Linked DNA regions of Candidatus Ruthia magnifica str. Cm (Calyptogena magnifica). Each later gene encodes a partner of the first gene's protein in a complex. Links are inferred from orthologs where the notes say so. Each region holds a gene or a part of one and is shown on either strand. Other genes may lie near its edges.

Region 1 (6,686 bases):
ACTTAATAATAGACACTTTAATTGGCGGAATACGTACAATATCATTTAAAATAAGTTTATAGCTTACTTTTTTTCTACCTTTATTAACGCGCACCCAGCCTTTGCGAATGACCCTACAGATGTGCGACTTAGGAACACCTTTAAGTATTTTAAGCAAATAATTATCCAAACGCTGGCCTTCTGAAAATTCATCAACGATTTGAAAACTTATACTCATGCTAAAAAAAGTTGTTTAAAATTATTGGTGGTTGTATTGGCAATATTATTAATACTCACGCCGCGAATTTCAGCTAACTTTTCAGCGACATAATAGCTATAAGCTGGTGAATTAGGCTTGCCTCTATAAGGTACGGGCGTTAAATAGGGTGAATCAGTCTCAACCAACAATCTATCGCTAGGTACTTTTTTTGCTACTTCGCGCAAATCTTTAGCACTTTTAAAGGTAATAACACCAGAAAAAGAAATATAAAAACCTAAATCTAGCACTACCTTGGCAGTTTCCCAGTTTTCAGAAAAGCAATGCATGACACCTTGTTCGGCTTTTTCAGTTTGCATAATTGCAATAGTATCTTTTTTGGCATTGCGTGTATGAATAATCATCGGCTTACCCGATTGATTTGAGGCTTTAATATGCCGCCTAAAACGATCTCTTTGCCAATCAGCTGCTATCTTTTCAACATGAAAATAATCCAACCCAGTTTCACCAATGGCAATAATTTTATCATGTTCTGCTAATACTAATAATTCTTTCACACTTGGGTCTTTGCCCTCTAGTTCACAAGGATGCACGCCTACTGAGGCATAAATTTGCGGGTAATTTTTCGCCAAAGAAAATACCTCATCAAAATGCTCTAAATCAATACATACACATAAAAATTGCGTTACCGATAATTCTTTAGCATGAGCAAGCATACGCTCAACATTACCACCAAAAGCAGATAAATCTATTCTATCAATATGACAATGCGAGTCAACTATTTGCACGATTAATTAAAAGCCAAGTTGCTTAAATAAATCTTTAGCTTTGTTTTGTAGCTCTTCTGTGCCACTAAAATTCAATGAGTCTTTAATTTTATCTAAATTAAATTTTTCTTTAATACTATCAACTCTCAGTTTATGCATTAGGGTTTCTTTAATTTCTTTCTTACCCAACTCAATGCCTTTTTTCTCTAGAGCGTCTTTTATATTTTTAAGTACAACTGTCATCAATTCTTGACCAACCTGACTAAGTGCAATACCACTACCACCGCCAAATTTTTGAAGGTTAATATTAGGTACTTTGATGGTTTCTTTAAGCCACTTCGTGTCAATTTTTAATGTGATATTAGTGACATAAAATTGATTAATTTTAATTCTTTTATTACCGATATTTTGGATCTCTTCAGATAAAGAAAAAGTAGTGCCACTACTCGTTTTATCTAGATTATCAATTAGTGTAACTAAATTCACATTGGTCTTATTTTGTTCCAAAACAAAACTTATTCCATCAAAAGACAGCTCATCAATGACAATCAAATCTGAGATGCTTTCATCACTTATTTTTAATACAAAGTGGTCCAAAGAAAAGGCATATTTATTGTTAAAATTTGGGGGGTTTTTCACTTTAATAAAATCAATATTTAGACGCTTATCTAAAAAACTGGTGCTAAATTGGCTAATAGTTACTGGTATTTTGAGTAAATTTTGTGCATATTGTTGTGCATATTTTTTACCCATCGGATCAAATGCAACTGTCACAATAAGGGCTAAAATAACGATTAAACCTATTAAAAAATACCCTATTTTTTTCATTTTTCTCTCCTAAAAATTAATAAATATCGCTTACCCAAAATTTCTGGAACGCATAACGACTGAATGTCTACACCATAAGGTAATGTCTCTTGTTGAAAACCTGCTCCTTTCATCAGCAAGTATTCGCCATTATTACATAATAAATGTTGTGTCAATTTCAATATTTTTTCAACCTTTGAAAAAGCTCTTGAAATAATCTGTTCAAAGCAAAACTCAATTTGATAATTTTCTACCCTATTCTTAATAACATTAAGATTTTTCAATTGTAGTTGGGTTTTAGCAAATTGCATAAAACGACATTTTTTACCAACTGTATCAAGCACAGTAACTAAAAGTTCTGGCCTCATAATACTAATCACAATACCTGGCAGGCCCGCACCAGAACCGACATCTAATAAGGACTTATCTTTAATATACGCAATAACTGATAAGCTATCTAATAAGTGCTTGTAAACGCCTTTCTCCATGGTTCTGATAGCGCTTAGATTGTAGCTCTTATTCCACTTAATAATTAGCTTAAGGTAATTCATCAATTTGCTAATTTGTTCACTTTCAAGCTTAATATTCATCAAGCTGGCACCTTCTATTAACAATACTTCAGAGTTCATTTTGACTGATACGTTTTTAAATAAACTAATAAAATGGAAATAGAAGCAGGGGTGACGCCTTGGATACGGCTTGCTTGACCAATGGTTTCTGGCTTATGTAGTTCAAGTTTTTGTCTGACCTCAGAAGAGAGCGCTTTAATTGAGTCATAATCTATATTTACAGATAATATTGTATTTTCATTCTTACGATATTTTTCAATTTCCTCTAATTGACGTTTAATGTAACCTGCGTATTTAATTTGATTTTCAATCGAATTAATTAAAGTAGCATCCGTTAGAAACGGTTTTCCAGATTCGATTTGACTTAATATTTGATAATCAATTTTAGGTCGTTTAAGTAGTTCAAGTAAAGAATATTCATGATTTAAATTTTGATTTAAAACTACACCAGCTTGAGTGTCGCTCGCTTGTATCCAAGTATTTTTAAGACGGTTTTTTTCTTGTGTAATAGCTTCATATTTAACTTGAAAAGACTGCCAGCATACCTCACTAATCAATCCAAGATCTCTAGCCTTGGGCGTAAGGCGCTCGTCTGCATTATCCTCTCTTAATAACAAGCGATATTCAGCGCGTGAGGTAAACATCCGATAAGGTTCATTAGCGCCTTTAGTAATCAAATCATCCACCATAACGCCAATGTAGGACTCGTTACGTTTTGGTAGCCAAGCATCTCTTTCTAATATAGCACATGCCGCATTAACACCTGCCAACAACCCTTGGGCTGCCGCTTCTTCATAGCCCGTAGTGCCATTAATTTGCCCAGCAAAATATAGCCCTGAGATTTTCTTAACTTCTAGTGTCTGTTTTAATCCTCTGGGATCAAAAAAATCATACTCAATCGCATAACCTGGGCGTATAATATGCGCTTTTTCAAAACCCTTAATTGAACGAATAAAATTTAATTGCACTTCATAAGATAACGATGTAGACACCCCATTTGGATAAACCTCATTGGTAGTTAGCCCTTCAGGCTCAACAAAAATTTGATGTGAATCACGCTCACTAAAGCGTACCACTTTGTCTTCAATTGACGGACAATATCTGGGACTAATACCTTCGATATTGCCAGTAAACATGGGCGAGTCTTTTAATCCATCACGAATAAGATCATGAGTTTTTTCGTTAGTATGCGTGATATAGCAAGGGATTTGCCTTGGATGGTCTTCTTTAACACCCATGAATGAAAACGTCGGCAATGGTGTGTCTCCTGGTTGTACTTGCATGAGGGAATAATTCAATGTTCTATTATCTAATCTTGGTGGTGTACCTGTTTTTAGTCGACTAACACGTAAATCGTAAGAACGCAATTTTCCTGACAAAGCGTTTGATGGCGCATCACCTGCACGACCGCCTTGAAAATTACGCTGTCCAATGTGGATAACACCACCTAAAAAAGTACCTGATGTTAGAATCACCTTATCCGCCATAAAAGCAAGCCCCATCTGAGTCACAACACCTTTAATTTGATCATGCTCAATGATTAAATCATCAACTGCCTGTTGAAATAAAGATAGATTGTCTTGATTTTCTAAAGTGTAACGAATCTGTGCCTTATACAAAATACGATCAGCCTGCGCACGGGTCGCACGTACTGCTGGACCTTTTGAAGCATTTAGTGTACGAAATTGTATCCCAGACTTATCAATCGCGCGTGCCATAATACCACCCATCGCATCAATCTCTTTAACCAAATGTCCTTTACCAATCCCGCCAATTGCAGGGTTACAACTCATTTGCCCAAGTGTTTCAATGTTATGAGAAATAAGCAACGTACAAACACCCATACGAGCACTTGAAAGTGCCGCTTCTGTGCCAGCATGACCACCACCAATAACAATCACTGAATAGCTCTTAGCTTGTCCCATGTTCATTAACTTAAAATAAAAAGACCCGTTGTTAAAACGAGCCTTTTTTGATTCTTAATTATTAGGCATCTACTTTACTTGAACGTCCAATTCACCAGAGAGATATCTTTGACTCATAGTATCTAATGAAGACACGGTGATTTTATCAGCATTACCTGCTGAGCCAAACGCTTCAAAACGTGCTGCACAAATATCACTCATTGCATTAGTTGCTTCTTTTAAGAATTTACGTGGATCAAAGTTTGATGCATTTTCGACCAAGTATCTACGAACCGCTCCTGTTGACGCCATGCGTAAATCGGTATCAATATTAACTTTACGTACGCCATGTTTAATACCTTCTTGAATTTCTTCAACAGGAACTCCATAAGTTTGACCCATATCACCCCCAAAATCGTTAATAATCTTCAACCAATCTTGTGGCACTGAAGAAGAGCCGTGCATCACTAAATGCGTATCTGGAATGCGCGTATAAATTTCTTTAATTCTGTCAATACGTAACACATCACCTGTTGGCTCTTGGGTAAATTTATAAGCACCATGCGAGGTACCAATAGCAATGGCCAGTGCATCAACGTTAGTTGCTTTAACAAAATCAGCGGCTTCTTCAACTGAAGTTAACAACATATCTAAATCTAATTTACTTTCAGCACCATGGCCATCCTCTTCGCCCATCATGCCAGTTTCTAATGAGCCCAAACAACCTAACTCACCTTCAACAGAAACGCCACCTGCGTGTGCCATTTTTACAACTTCAGCAGTCACATTAACATTATATTCAAATGAGGCTGGTGTTTTCATATCCGTTTTTAATGAACCATCCATCATCACTGATGAAAAACCAGATTGAATTGAACGCAAACAAACAGATGGCTCAGAACCATGGTCTTGATGCATAACCACTGGAATGTGTGGATACATTTCGGTTGCTGCTAAAATTAAATGACGTAAAAACGGCTCACCTGCATAACCTCTTGCACCAGCAGAGCCTTGCATAATAACAGGACTATTGGTTTTATCTGCAGCTCGCATAATAGCATGAACTTGCTCCATATTGTTAACATTGAATGCTGGCATGCCATAGTCATTTTCTGCCGCATGATCTAATAATTCTCTTAATGAAATTAACATATTTTTCTCCTTTTTTAAGTTTTTTCTTGATAATTAAGGTTTAGTGTCTTATTATTTAATGATTATAACTATTTATATTTATTTTAATATTCTGAATCGCCAACTGTCAAAATTTTCATCAAATTTGTACCGCCTGACTTATTTTTATACATACCCTTGGTTAGTATAACGCTGTCACCATCATAAACAAAATTACCAACTTGTAAACGTTTAATGACAGCCTTATTTATCTCTATCCAATCTTTTTTAGTTGACAAAAAACAAGGATGAACCCCCCTATAGAGTGTAGCTTTTTGCAAAGTTGATACTTTATCAGACATCGCTACAATAGGAATACCTGAACTAATTCTTGACATCCATATGGCGGTTTTACCACTTTCTGTTAAGGTCACAATCACCCTAGTACCCATATGATTAGCAGCATACATTGCACTCATAGCAATAGTTTCGTCAATATAAGTAAATGTTTCATCAAGACGATGATGGGATATTTTAGCAATAGGATTTTTTTCAGTTTCAATACAAACATCATGCATAGTTTTAACAGCGTTTTCAGGAAAATTACCTACTGCTGTTTCAGCTGAAAGCATCACTGCGTCAGTGCCATCTAATACTGCATTAGCGACATCAAAAACCTCAGCACGAGTCGGGATTGGACTGGTAATCATTGATTCCAGCATTTGCGTTGCAGTAATAACAATTCGATTATTCGATCTAGCCAACTTAATTAAGCGTTTTTGTTGTGCAGGCAATTGTGCATCACCAATTTCAACACCTAAATCACCACGTGCCACCATAATGCCTGCCGACTCTTTGATGATGTCTAAAATAACACTCTCTACCAAAGACTCGGCACGTTCAATTTTTGAAATTACACCAGCATCACAACCCATTTGTTTTAATAATTGCTTAGTTTTACGCACATCATCACCGCTAATTGGAAACGATAAAGCCACATAATCTGCTTTAGCTTTTGCTGCAATTAAGATATCTTTTTTATCTTTTTCAGTCAATGCATTAGCAGACAAACCACCACCACGAAGGTTGATACCCTTTTTATCTGACAAGATACCACCTTGTGTCACAATAGTATTAATTTTATTGCCTTTAATACCAATAACCTCTAGTACTATTTTTCCGTCATCTAATAATAAAACATTACCAACTCGCACCTCTTGTGGTAATTTTTTATACACAATACCCACCGAATATTGATTGCCTGAATTCTCATCCAAATCAGCATCAAGTGCAAAAATATCACCATTATTCAGTTGAATTTTCATGCCATCTT
Region 2 (6,649 bases), 1.0 Mb from region 1 along the record:
AAAGTATACAGCTAACTGATAATCTGTCAAGCGTTATTTTAAACTTTTATTTTTCGACTTCCTTGCATTAAAAACAAAGATTGTTTATGAACAGTGAAAGTGCAGAATTATACTAAGAAAAACACTGGCTCAAGTGTTATTAACATTGTTTTTACAAGGAGTTAATTTATCTTCTGAAACTACTCTATTAAGCCATTTATCGGCTTCGTCAATATCAACAATTGTATGATTGACATTCACCATTTCAAAATCATTATCGTTCCAACCCTTAATGCCCATTTTTAATGAACGTACCTTAGTAAAACCCATTTGTTGCATAGTAAAGACTGTAAGTGTGCTACGATTACCTGAGCGGCAAATTACAACAATATTTTGGTCTCTTGCTTGTGCCAACTCGGGCACAGTGTCATCATAATTCCAAACACAAGCGCTCTCAAGTACGCCCCTAGGTACATGAATTGAACATTTAATGTGCATCGTATCAAATTCATTTTGCTCGCGAATATCTAGTAATATTAAATCGGTATTGTGCTTAATTTCTTCTTCCAAATTCCATGGAAACACTTCATCCACTGTTGCTAGTGCTTGTGCCACTAGTTTTTGATATCCATCCATTGACTCTATTTGCAATAGTCTTTTTGTGTCACCATGACTGCCACTTCAACGCGTGAACTAAGTGATAATTTTTTAAGAATTGACTTAACGTGAAGTTTGACTGTGCCATCGGAGATGCCTAACTCTCTAGCAATAACTTTATTGCTATAACCACTAGATACTTGACAGGCAACTTCTTTTTCTCGACTAGTTAAGGAATCAAACGAAGGTTCATTATCGGTTAATTCGTCTCGCAGAGCTTTTGCTAGTATATATGTCATGTCTTGTGCAACAACAATTGAGCCTTTAACAACTTCATTTAAAGCATCGACCAACTCATCTGGATCCATATCCTTTAATAAATAACCTTGGGCACCATGTTTAAGACAATTACGTAAATCATACTCTTGAGTGCTGGTGGTTAACATTACAATTGGTGTAGTGATATTTTTTTCTTTAAGCGTTTTTAATACTTCGAGTCCAGACATTTGTGGCATACGTAAATCTAGTAGAATAATATCCACTGATAAAGAAGGGATTTCTGCCAAACCTTGTTCTGGAGAAGCAGCGGCACTGGCACTAATTTGTTTAGACTCTAATAAGGCAATGAGCCCGTTACGAAATAAAGTGTGGTCGTCAATAATATAGATTTTCATGATAATTTCGGAAGGTTGACGATAACGCATGTACCTTCATCGACTTCTGATTCAATTTCAATACTAGCACCAATTCTTATTGCTCGTTCTTTCATAATATTCATGCCAATATTATTCCCCATTATTTCGCTTTCATTTTGGTCTTTTTCAAATCCAATGCCATCATCCTCAATAAGCAATTGACAATTAGGTTCTACCAAAAGCAAAACACGCACATTGCGAGCTTTGGCGTGTTTACGTATATTAGATAATGCTTCTTGAATAATACGCATAATTTGCATTTCTACTTCTGGGGATACTTGCAGCTTACCCTCAACTTGTAAATAAGTAGTAATGCCTTCTTCTGACATAAATCGATTGAGTAAGTTTGTCAAAGAAACCTCAATCCCTTTAGGGTCTAATGGCATACGAAAATTACACATCAGTTCACGCAACTCTTGATTTGCTTGAGTAATATTAGACTGTAAACTCAATACTTTGTCACTCGCATCAGATTTTTTGCCTGTTTTAAGCATATTCCCAAGTACCGTTACTTGCAATTTTAAACTGTAAATAGTTTGAGCTAATGAATCATGTATCTCTTGTGATAAAAATAAACGTTCTTGTGACAATTCCATGCGTTTGGTTTGAGCATCTAGGCGGGCTTTATCTAATGCAATAGCGATATTTTCAGCAATAGAACTAAGAAGCGCACGTTCATCAAAAGTCAGTGAGGGCAATGTATCAAAAAATAAATTAAAAGTGCCCAGTGTTTTTCCATGATACTTAAGTGGAATAAATATCGTACCAACACTTGCTTTGGTTTGAGATTTTTTACCAACGCATTGTGCACAAGTATGTACACTAAATTGCACATAAGTATCACTTGCCATAGCGATTTCGCCACAAAAACAATCTGCACTTAATACATCTGTCACCTGACCTTGTCTATCAATAACACCTTGTGTCGCAACCAGATGGAGCTGACCATCGTCAGATAAACTGCGTGCAGCACCTGATGAAGCGCCAATCATATTAATAAAAATATGTAAAAAGTGTGTAAATAATTCGTCAATCGAATGCATTTTATTAAGTTTTGATGACACGCTATACAGTGTCTCTAAAGAAGCAGATTTTTTACTTAAACGTTGAATTTGCTTGTTTAAAATGCTTTCCATGTCATCATATAGATGTTGATTTTCATCAATCAAATGATTAATGGCTTTTGCAACAGGCTGAAATGTGGTTCTTTGATGATCGCTTAAACGTACGCTTTGATTAGATTTATAACCATCTATCCAACTTTGTAAATCACTAAATGGTGATAAAAAATCTTGACGAATGGACAAGTAAAGACCTAAATAAACCAACAGAATTAGGACAATCAATAACATATCCACGATATTAGTCATTGTATAAGCAAGCACCACTTCATACATCAACAAGGGCGAGAACAAAATCGTGACCAAAAAGTAAATATAAAATTTTATTTTAATATTCATATTTTTAGTTTCAAACTAAAAGGCAATTTTCCCTTATTTCCCAATACAAAAAGAAGAAAATATTTCACCAAGCAAATCATCTGATGAAAACTCTCCAGTAATACTACCCATGAATTGACCAGCAAAGCGCAAATCTTCAGCCATTAACTCTACTACGCCATTTTCTAATTGCATAATAGCGTTGTCAATAGATGCTAATGATTCTTCTAGAGCAATGATATGACGCTTTCTGGACAGCACAACTCCTTCTGAAAAATCTTCTAATCCTGCAATATCGGACAACTCTTTTCGTAACAGCTCCATACCTTTTGAATGCTTAGCTGAAATTGACAATTGAACGATATTGTTAATCATTTCTTTCTTAACAGCACCACTTATTAAATCCACTTTATTTTTGATTAGCAATAAAGGTTGATCATCTATATTTTTAGGCAGTATTGAAAAATCTGGCTTGTCATCTTGCGCATCAAACACCATTAACACTACATCAGCACGCTCAATTTCAAAATGCGCTCTTTTGATACCTTCTTTTTCTATCTTATCATCACTATCATGAAGACCTGCTGTATCAATAATATTAAGCGGCATACCATTTACACAAATGGTTTCTTTTAATACATCACGTGTTGTACCTGCAATATCAGTCACAATAGCGCTAGATTCTTGTGTGAGCGCATTCAGTAATGAAGACTTGCCAGCATTGGGCTTGCCAGCAATAACAACATTTAGCCCTTCTCGTAAAATTACGCCTTGTGTGGCAGATTTTAAAATAGTTTCAACCGCTTGTTTAATACCTTTTGCTTTAAGTTTAACTTGTTCAAACTGTAAAAAATCAATTTCCTCATCTGAAAAATCAATAGTCGCTTCAACAAAAACTCGAAGTTCGACAATAGATTTGGTAAGTGCATTCACTTGATTAGAAAACTCGCCTGACAAAGACCTAAATGCTGACTTGGAGGCACGTTTTGAATTGGCATTAATCATATCTGCCACCGCTTCTGCTTGCACCAAGTTCATTTTTCCGTTTAAAAAAGCACGTTTTGAAAATTCACCTGGATCGGCCGGTTTTGCACCCATCGATATAACAGATTCTAATAAACAGCACATTACACTCATACCTCCATGACCTTGAAATTCTAATATATCTTCGCCTGTAAATGAATGCGGCTTAGGGAAAAAAAGAGCAATACCTTTATCTATTTCATCGTTTTCTTGGTCAAAAAATAAACCATAATGCGCATAACGCGGCTTGGGAACAAATCCAAGCATTTTTTTTGCAATCACTTTGCATAACGGCCCTGATACACGTACCACACCAATACCACCTTTACAAACACCACTAGCCAATGCACAAATTGTTGTTTCACTACTGTTCATTAATTTTTTAGATATTTTTAAAATACTCAGTTAAAAATATATCAAAGTCCACTAAATCAGAGGCTTCAATCTGTTGCTGCTTTTTGCATGAAATTTTTGCCTCATGATCCAAATAATCAAAGTGTTTTTGATTGATTGTATTAGATAAAAAATCACTTCTATACTGCTTAGATAATAAATTAGTATAATCAAAAAATCCCTTGTTACACTCTTTCATATGGCTAAGTATTATCGCAGAAGGAGTTAAATCTGGATTATTAATACGACATGCTATATTCCGAACAGACACTTGATGGCTTTCACTTAGTAAGATTGCACATTGCTCAATTTTAGTCATAATATCGTTTCCCCACTTTTGAAGTGAAGTCTGTTTACCTCTATGCATTAACATTAATTTAGGGTTACGTCCCTCATGGGCAACTAATTGGTCATTAGTGTTAATTTCAAACTGCCCTGAGGTAGAAATAACACAGGATGTCTCAAGTAAACAAAACAACATAAAGGCCTCTAGAAAATAAATTTGTGTCTTATCGATACCTAGTGGCAAGAGTTGATTGATATCTATTGATCTTAACTCAACATAACCAATACCACTACCACTTAACGTATCTAGAGGCTTTTTATCTAACTCAACCAGTGGTTTTGGGCGTACAGAAGCATAATACTCATTTTCAATCTGCAAAATATTGGCATTAAGTTGTTGATATTTCCCATGGCGCTTTAAACCAATCGTTTCATACTCAGAACAAGAGGTTTGCATGCCTACTTTAAGACTATTTATATAATGGCTCAAACTATTGTAATTGGCCTTAACACCTGCCTCATTCTCAGCCAAATTCTGATAGCCAATATCCCCCATACGTAAAGAAGTGGCATAAGGCTCATACAAAGTTGACTCATTAAACTCAATCAGTGAATGAGCATGATAGCCTTTTAAAAATGATTTACACACAGCAGGCGATGCGCCAAATAAATAAGGAATTATCCAACCATAACGCACTATATTACGGGTTAAGCCCATATAGCTATTATCAATAAATGACCTTAATGCCTCTGTAGGAGCGAACAACATTTGATATTTTTGCCAAAACTCATGAGAAAATGAATAATTAAAATGGATACCTGCAATAATTTGCATCACACTGCCGTAACGATTTGCCAGCCCTTGACGATAAATTGTTTTCATCATGCCTTGGTTAGAAGTACCATATTGAGCAATAGGAATGGTGGTTTCACCACGGATGGCACAAGGCATGCTTGTCGGCCAAAAGTTTTGATCCTTAGGCAAATGATAATACAAATAATGCTGTGTGTCTTCTAAAAAAGACAGCATTTCTACCGCATTACTAAACGGTGGCGTTACCAATTCTATTAATGACTCAGAAAAGTCCGTAGTAATATTAGGGTGTGTTAATGCACAACCAAAAGTTTGAGGATGTGGCGCTTGAGAAATACCACCCTTTCTTGACACACGTAACCCTTCTTTTTCTAGACCCATTAAATTGCCCTTCAATAGCCCATTATATGGCTTTAATTGTTGAATTTTTTCCTGTAATTGCAAAAGAGACTCAAATGCTAAAATAGAGTTATTTTACATCAGGAGAAACTTATGGAAATAATCAAGACAGTTGTGGGTGTTTTACGCAACAAAAACCAAGAAATACTCATTTCAAAACGTAAAAAAGAACAATTTATGGGTGGCTTTTGGGAGCTTCCTGGCGGCAAAATTGAAACTGGAGAATCGCTAAAACAGGCTATCATAAGAGAGTTAAAAGAAGAATTAGGCATACAAGTTAATCAATTAACCCTTCATAAAACTATGATGCATAAATATGAAGATAGAGCTGTTCAATTAAGTATTTATAACATAAATGAGCACCAAAATACGCCTTTAGGTATTGAAGGTCAAGCAATATCTTGGGCTAGTGTTGATGAATTAAATAACTATAAACTATTGCCCACCATGAAAGCATTTATTAGCTCTATCACCTTGCCCAATAAATACTGGATCACTCCATCAAGCAATCACCAAAGTGATGAATGGATGGGAAAATTTAATCAAAAGCTCAATTCAGACATAACACTGCTTCAACTGAGAAGCAAGATAGAGTTAGATAACTCCTTTATTAGAGAGCTTAACAACAAATGTAAGAAAAATAACATCAAATTACTGCTTAATACCATTAATAAAACCTTCAATGAACCCTATTGCGATGGTTGGCATCTCACCACTACTGAAATGCTTAAATTGAGTAAAAGACCTTGCGCTGATAATAAACTATTGGGCGTATCCACACACAATCTAACTGAAGCACTAAAAGCTCAAACAATGGGTGCTGATTTTGTTGTCATCTCCCCCGTACAAACCACCAAAACTCATCCAGACACTATTTCTCTCGGCTGGGATATAGCCAAAGAAATCGTAGATAAACTCAATATTCCTGTGTACTTTTTAGGCGGAATGGCACTTAAAGACCTAGAAAAAACCCAACAACTTGGTGCGCAAGGGATTGCAGGAATTAGTGCTTTTTAGAAATACCA

The links.
Region 2: the proteins of mnmG (region 1) and mnmE are in contact, whole or in part, in a solved structure (PDB 9HIP), measured with the Escherichia coli proteins. The link is inferred for Candidatus Ruthia magnifica str. Cm (Calyptogena magnifica) from one-to-one orthologs.

What each region holds. Positions count from the first base shown.
Region 1 is NC_008610.1:76,565-83,250, reverse strand. The notes cover bases 1,831-4,693. They hold mnmG (tRNA uridine-5-carboxymethylaminomethyl(34) synthesis enzyme MnmG), read right to left. Parts: upstream 4,265-4,693; coding sequence 2,396-4,264; downstream 1,831-2,395. Other genes in these bases: fba (class II fructose-bisphosphate aldolase), read right to left, coding at 4,334-4,693; rsmG (16S rRNA (guanine(527)-N(7))-methyltransferase RsmG), read right to left, coding at 1,831-2,399. In the rest of the region: RMAG_RS00405 (RluA family pseudouridine synthase), read right to left, coding at 1-217; RMAG_RS00400 (TatD family hydrolase), read right to left, coding at 214-984; RMAG_RS00395 (AsmA family protein), read right to left, coding at 991-1,791; more of rsmG, read right to left, coding at 1,788-1,830; more of fba, read right to left, coding at 4,694-5,395; pyk (pyruvate kinase), read right to left, coding at 5,479-6,686. UniProt on the Escherichia coli protein: NAD-binding protein involved in the addition of a carboxymethylaminomethyl (cmnm) group at the wobble position (U34) of certain tRNAs, forming tRNA-cmnm(5)s(2)U34.
Region 2 is NC_008610.1:1,083,024-1,089,672, forward strand. The notes cover bases 1,937-4,762. They hold mnmE (tRNA uridine-5-carboxymethylaminomethyl(34) synthesis GTPase MnmE), read right to left. Parts: upstream 4,109-4,762; coding sequence 2,765-4,108; downstream 1,937-2,764. Other genes in these bases: RMAG_RS05055 (GAF domain-containing sensor histidine kinase), read right to left, coding at 1,937-2,731; gshA (glutamate--cysteine ligase), read right to left, coding at 4,116-4,762. Also shown: RMAG_RS05045 (rhodanese-like domain-containing protein), read right to left, coding at 130-630; RMAG_RS05050 (response regulator), read right to left, coding at 621-1,250; more of RMAG_RS05055, read right to left, coding at 1,247-1,936; more of gshA, read right to left, coding at 4,763-5,606; RMAG_RS05070 (Nudix family hydrolase), read left to right, coding at 5,718-6,641. UniProt on the Escherichia coli protein: Exhibits a very high intrinsic GTPase hydrolysis rate. Involved in the addition of a carboxymethylaminomethyl (cmnm) group at the wobble position (U34) of certain tRNAs, forming tRNA-cmnm(5)s(2)U34.